Regions from separate parts of the Glutamicibacter arilaitensis Re117 genome, predicted to be linked through region 2. Evidence: predicted binding sites of a transcription regulator. Region 2 holds the regulator's gene; the other holds the start of a gene.

Region 1 (3,386 bases), 1.3 Mb from region 2:
AACGGGGCTGGCCCAGGTGCGTCGAAAAGTGCTGGCTGCAAATCGTCCATAGAGTTAATTGTGCCGTTTTTCTGGCGTGCCTGTGCTCGGCCACACGGCGTTAGGCAAGCGGATTGGTTAGAATATCGGTGGTATGTCTGCCGAAGGCGGATTGCATGCATAACTGAAACCCGAGAAAATCGAACTAAGGATCGAGGTGAGAGCGTATGGCTGAAAATGAATTGCTGGTGGATTTCGTGATGAACCCGGATTCAGAATTGGACGAACGTTCGCAGCAGATCCTCACCTTGGAAAAGTTGTGGTGGAAGTATGCCGGGGCCAAAGAACAAGCCATTACCAAGCAATTTTCGATGTCGCCGACGAATTACTACCAGTTGTTGAACCAGCTGATTGAAACCGACGCGGCACTGGCCTACGACCCGATGTTGGTCAAGCGCCTGCGCAGAGCACGTTCCACAAAACGTCGCGTGGGCGGTAAGGTCGGCACGGGAAGATAACCCTGCCTGCCGTGACCAATCAGACCTCGAGCAAGGACAAGAATGACCAACTACCCGCGTGACGAATTTGATCGCGTTCCGGAATTCAGCACCCGTGTGGGCTCGCACCACGCCCACGGATGGGCGCAGTCCGCCGCGTCGAAGTCAACCGGTGGAAAATTGCGCTGGGTAGTGCTGACCGCTGTGCTCGTGCTGGTGATCGGTGCCCTGTCCTTTATCTTTGGTCCGCAGCTGAAGGAAACCCTTGCCACTTCCACTGGCAGCGAATCGTCGCAGTCCCAGGAAGAGACCCCGCAGAGCTCCGAGGAAGCTACCCCGAGCGAAAGCGAATCGCCATCGAGCACCATCGATGATGAAGACGTGCTCTACGGCCAACTGATCGGCGTGTATAACGCTGCAAACATCGCCGGCTTGGCCACCGCAGGCGAAGACGCCATGACCGAAGCCGGATTTACCAGCATCGTGGCCGACAACTGGACCAAGCCAGCCGAAGTTTCGGCGGTTTATTACATGTCTGAGTCCTACCGGACTACTGCTGAAAAAGCTGCCGAAGTCTTGAAAGTCGAGGAAGTTTTGCAGACTACCAACATCCCGAACCGAGTCACCGTGGTTTTGGGCACCGATGACACCTTGGGGCTAAACGAATAATTCGTTCATAATTCCATTCGCTTACAGCCGATCAGCTTGCACTCGCCATGCGAGAGTGCCAATATTTGTATTAGCACTCTCGTGTTGTGACTGCTAACGCTGGTCGGTTTTGGCGTTCCTAGGGGAACTTCAAGAAGCACCAGGAAGCGTACGCAACGCGTGGAGCGTGGAAAATACCTCAGATAGCGAGAGCTGAAACGGCTGCTGGCCCGATGCCACGCCGCTCCACTCGTCCGTCGCGGGCGCTGTCTGTCGGTTGCATTTTCGCAAAATCGTCCCGAAAGGACCGTACGCCACAATGGCTAAGATGATTGCATTTGACGAGGAAGCACGCCGCGGACTAGAGCGCGGCCTGAACACCCTTGCTGACGCGGTAAAGGTCACCCTAGGCCCACGCGGCCGCAACGTCGTTCTGGAAAAGAAGTGGGGCGCCCCTACTATCACCAACGACGGTGTATCCATCGCTAAGGAAATCGACCTCGAAGATCCTTACGAGAAGATCGGCGCAGAGCTGGTCAAGGAAGTTGCCAAGAAGACTGACGACGTCGCTGGCGACGGTACCACCACCGCAACCGTACTGGCACAGGCACTGGTCAAGGAAGGCCTGCGCAACGTTGCCGCAGGTGCTGACCCAATCGCACTGCGTCGCGGTATCGACAAGGCTGTAGAAGCTGTCACCGCTGAACTGTTCGCCGCTGCGAAGAAGATCGAATCCAAGGAGCAGATCGCTGCTACCGCTTCGATCTCCGCTGGCGACAAGGAAATCGGCGGTCTGATCGCTGAAGCTCTCGACAAGGTCGGCGAGCAGGGCGTCATCACCGTTGAAGAGTCCAACACCTTCGGTCTGGAGCTTGAGCTGGCTGAGGGCATGCGCTTCGACAAGGGCTACATCTCCGCTTACTTCGTTACCGATGCTGAGCGCCAGGAAACCGTTCTTGAGGATCCATACATCCTCATCGTGAACTCGAAGATCTCCTCGGTCAAGGACATGGTTACCTTGCTGGAGAAGGTCATGCAGTCCAACAAGTCGCTGCTGATCATCGCCGAAGATGTTGAAGGCGAAGCACTGGCTACCCTGATCCTGAACAAGATCCGTGGCCTGTTCAAGTCTGTTGCTGTCAAGGCTCCAGGCTTCGGCGACCGCCGCAAGGCCATGCTGACCGATATCGCCATCCTCACCGGTGGCCAGGTTGTTTCCGAGGAAATCGGCCTGTCCCTGGACAACGTAGGCCTGGAAGTCCTGGGTACCGCCCGCAAGGTCGTTATCACCAAGGACGAAACCACCATCGTTGAAGGCGGCGGCGAAGCCGACGCAATCGAGGGCCGCAAGTCCCAGATCGCAGCCGAGATCAAGAACACCGACTCGGACTACGACCGCGAGAAGCTGCAGGAGCGCCACGCAAAGCTCTCCGGCGGTGTCGCTGTGCTGAAGGCTGGCGCGGCTACCGAGGTAGAGCTCAAGGAGCGCAAGCACCGCATCGAGGATGCTGTGCGTAACGCCAAGGCAGCTGTTGAAGAAGGCATCGTCGCCGGTGGTGGCGTTGCACTGATCCAGGCTGGCGCTGCTGCATTCGAGAAGCTGGTTCTGGAAGGTGACGAAGCAACCGGTGCGAACATCGTTCGCGTTGGCATCGAAGCACCTCTGAAGCAGATTGCACTGAACGCTGGCATGGAGCCAGGCGTCGTGGCTGACAAGGTCAAGGGCCTGCCTGCAGGTCACGGCCTGAACGCTGCCACCGGTCAGTACGTGGACCTGCTGGAAGCTGGCGTCAACGACCCAGTGAAGGTAACCCGTTCGGCTCTGCAGAACGCAGCATCGATCGCTGGCCTGTTCCTGACCACCGAAGCTGTTGTCGCAGAAAAGCCAGCTCCTGCTGGCGCTGCTCCAGCCGGTGGAGATGACATGGGTGGCATGGGCGGCATGGGCGGCTTCTAAGCTTCCCGCCGCAAGGCACCAAGCAATCATCGCGCCGATGGCCCGGATTCCTTTTCACAAGGTATCCGGGCCATCGGCCGTTTTGCCTCGAAGAGGCGTTGAACTAGAGCCAGCTTCGCAGCAATTCCAGTTCATTGCTCAGATTGATGCGCGCACCGGGCTCCCAGCGCTGGATACCGGCGGGCGTGCCGTAGATCTTGTCTTTCTCCAGCAGCCCTGTGAGGATCTTGCTGCGTCCTGATGCGAGCAGGGGGCGAGGCAGATGCTCGTATTCCTTGTAGATAGCTTCCGCGTAGCGTTGATAG
Region 2 (3,386 bases):
ACCACCATCTAGCAGACGAGGCAGATTCACCAACTAATGTCTAACTATTGGTCAATCGTTAGGAAACCGTAATCTTCGGTGGTGAGAAAATCGATCAATTCTTCAATCCTGCCCAGAAGCTGCGGTTCAAGCTGTCCGTAATGCTGCACCGTGGACAGCAATCGCTGCCAGCCGATACCGATGTCTTCTGCCGTAGCATGCGGCCATCCGAAGGCCTTGAGCACCCCGGTCTTCCATTCGGTGCCCTTGGGGATCACCGGCCACGCCTTGATGCCCAGGGTGGATGGCTTGATCGCCTGCCAGACGTCGATGTACGGGTGGCCGAGGATCAGCACGTTCTGCGCCGCCCCAGGAACCTTCATTGCTTCGGCCACGATATGCCATTCCTTGGTGCCTTCGACCAGATGGTCCACCAGGATCCCCAGACGCCGCTGCCCGGAAGGCGCAAAGTCACGGATCGCCCCTGCTAGATCGTCCACGCCGTGCAATGGCTCCACAACGATGCCTTCGACACGCAGGTCATGGCCCCAAACTTTTTCAACCAATTCAGCATCGTGCTTGCCTTCCACCCAGATGCGGCTGGCGCGGGCTTCACGGGCCTTCAGCCCGGATACTGCCCGTGAGCCTGAGGCGGAGACCAGTTTCTTCGGCATGTCGGCCTTGGCTACCGGTTCCACGATTTCCACAGCTTCACCCTCGAGGAAGAAGCCGAACCCTGCTTGGAAGGAGCGTGTCTTGCCGTGGCGGTCTTCGAGCACGATCACCCGCATGCCGCCGGCTTTTTCGGTACGGATGACTTCTCCCACCCATCCGGTGGTGGCGTCTTCAAGAACCATGCCACGCTCAACGGGGACCTGGCGGAGTTTTTTCGGTGCCGGTGCACTGAGATCTTGCGGTCCCCAGGAGTAATTAGTCACGTACTGCCTTTCGCTGTGATCGAATACGCTCGAAATCCAATGCTAGCAACAGCTGAACGTATTAGACTTGGCACTTGACAGGTTAGAGTGCCAAAGCCGGGCACGAGGATTCCAAGGAGGTGCTGTGATGACAGAGCCACGACGTTTAGACGTTCTGCGCGCCATCGTGGAGGACTACGTCCAATCCCGCGAGCCAGTGGGTTCCAAGGCCCTATTGGATCGGCACAACCTCGGGGTCAGCGCAGCCACCATCCGCAATGACATGGCCTTGCTAGAAGAAGAAGGGCTCATTGCAGCCCCGCACACTTCTTCTGGACGCATTCCCACCGAAAAGGGATACCGCCGCTTTGTCGATGAGATCGGCGAGCTGAAGCCGCTTTCGCGCGCTGAACGTGACGCCATCAACAAGATCCTGGACCGCTCCACGGACCTGGATGAGATGCTCAAGAGCACCGTTCGGCTGCTGGCCCGGTTGACCAACCAGGTGGCGATGATACAGGTGCCGCATTACGACACCGCCTCATTGAAGAACTTGGATCTGGTAGGCCTCGGCTCCACCCAGGTGCTGATGGTGATGATCGCCTCCAACGGTACGGTGGATCAGCGCATGATGCCGGTGCAGCGTTCGTACTCGGATAACGAGATGAATGATTTGAAGCAGTGGCTGCTCAATAACTTCGGGGGAGTGCAGCTGGCAGAACTTGCCAACAAGCTCAACCGTACCGAAGTCAGTCCGGCACACCAGGCCGAACCATTGGTGCAGCAGGTCTTCGGCGCGCTGGAGGAAATGGCCCAGGCGGCCAACGCCCAGCGCATCATCATGGCCGGCACCGCCAACCTTGCACGTGTGGAGGGCGACTTCCCGCTGAGCATCACCCCGGTACTTGAAGCACTGGAGGAGCAGGTAGTGCTGCTCAAGCTCTTCTCCGAGCTGGAAGCGGATTCGCGCGGCGTGGCCGTGGCCATCGGCACGGAGAACCACTACGGGCAGCTCTCCGATGCGGCCGTGATTGCCACGACGTACAGCACCGACGTGCGCAACAAGCTCGGCGTGCTGGGCCCCACCCGGATGAACTACCCGACCTCCATGGCCTCGGTGCGGGCAGTGGCACGGTACCTGTCGAAGATTTTGGCTAACTAGCCTCGCTGGGCACTGGCCCGGTATTACCGATTTTCAAGTTTCTTAGGAAAGGACACGGCGAATAACGTGAGCTCGCATTACGAGACCCTAGGCGTTGCCAAGGACGCGACCCCGCAGGAAATCAAGAGTGCCTACCGCAAGTTGGCGCGTAAGCTGCACCCGGATGTAAACCCAAGCGACGATGCTGCAGAGCAGTTCAAGCTGGTCACCCGTGCCTACGAAGTCCTTTCCGACCAGACCAAGCGCCAGAACTACGACACCACGGGCGACGAAAATGGCAATGGCCATCCAGGCTTCGGCGGTGGCGGCCAGGGCTTCGGCGGTTTTGGCGACATCTTCGAGCAGTTCTTTGGCGGCGGCGGAGCCCAGGGCCCGGCCTCGCGTACCCAGCCGGGACGCGATGCGCTGATCACCATCACCATCGACCTGGAAGATGCCGTCAAGGGCACCGTCTACCCGTTGGAAATGGAAACTGCGGTTACCTGCAAGACCTGCAACGGCTCGTGCACCCGTGAGGGCACCAGCCCGGTCACCTGCGACATCTGCCATGGCGCCGGCCAGGTCCAGCGTCCGGTACGTTCCTTCCTGGGCCAGATGATGACCGTGGAAACCTGTGCTGCCTGCGGCGGTTTCGGCACCACCATCCCTGATCCATGCCTGGAGTGCAACGGCGAAGGCCGCGTGCGAGAGCATGTATCCAAGTCGCTGAACGTGCCTGCCGGTGTTGACTCCGGTACCCGTATCCAGCTGCGCGGCCAGGGCGAGGCCGGCCCGGGTGGCGGCCCTAACGGCAACCTGTTCGTCGAGGTCGATGTGCGCCGCCACAAGGTCTTCGAGCGTGCCGGCACCGACCTGCACGCCAAGATGAGCCTGCCGATGACCGCCGCCGCACTGGGTTGCGAGTTGAAGCTGGAAACCTTCGACGGCGAGCAGCGCATCAACGTGGAGCCAGGAGCCCAGGATGGCGATACCGTCACCTTGTCCGAGCTTGGCGTACCACGCCTGCGTGGCGGCAAGCGCGGGGACATCATCGTGCATCTGCAGGTGGAGACCCCAACCAAGCTCGATGCTGCACAGCGCGAGCTGCTCGAGCAGCTGGCTAAGCTGCGTGGCGAGGAAATGGCAGCTGGTCGTGTCGAGCACACCGGCGGCATGTTCTCCCGCCTGCGTGAGAAGCTGAACCAGCGCTAAGCATGAGCAACCATAGCTTCGTCATCGAAGGGCAGCAGGCTCAAGAGGCGGCTCCTGGCGACATCCTCGAACTGGCTGGCGCCGAGGCGCACCACGCGGTCACCGTCAAGCGTGTCACCGCCGGCGAGCATCTGGAT

What was found. The regulator HrcA, encoded in region 2, represses chaperone genes, less so after heat shock. The targets are predictions, from matches to a motif close to TTNGCACTCGNNNNNNNCGAGTGCNAA.
Region 1: groL (chaperonin GroEL) is a predicted target of HrcA. The motif match lies at 1,216-1,242, and genes of this name have one in related genera.

What each region holds. Positions count from the first base shown of each region.
Region 1 covers NC_014550.1:612,425-615,810, forward strand. Annotated here, with positions in the region: gene AARI_RS03270 (DUF3263 domain-containing protein) at 207-497, shown strand; gene AARI_RS03275 (LytR C-terminal domain-containing protein) at 540-1,145, shown strand; gene groL (chaperonin GroEL) at 1,444-3,081, shown strand; gene AARI_RS03285 (DUF4031 domain-containing protein) at 3,185-3,386, opposite strand, start outside.
Region 2 covers NC_014550.1:1,917,474-1,920,859, reverse strand. Annotated here, with positions in the region: gene AARI_RS09235 (DUF3097 family protein) at 45-917, opposite strand; gene hrcA (heat-inducible transcriptional repressor HrcA) at 1,045-2,058, shown strand; gene dnaJ (molecular chaperone DnaJ) at 2,125-3,249, shown strand; gene AARI_RS09220 (16S rRNA (uracil(1498)-N(3))-methyltransferase) at 3,252-3,386, shown strand, end outside.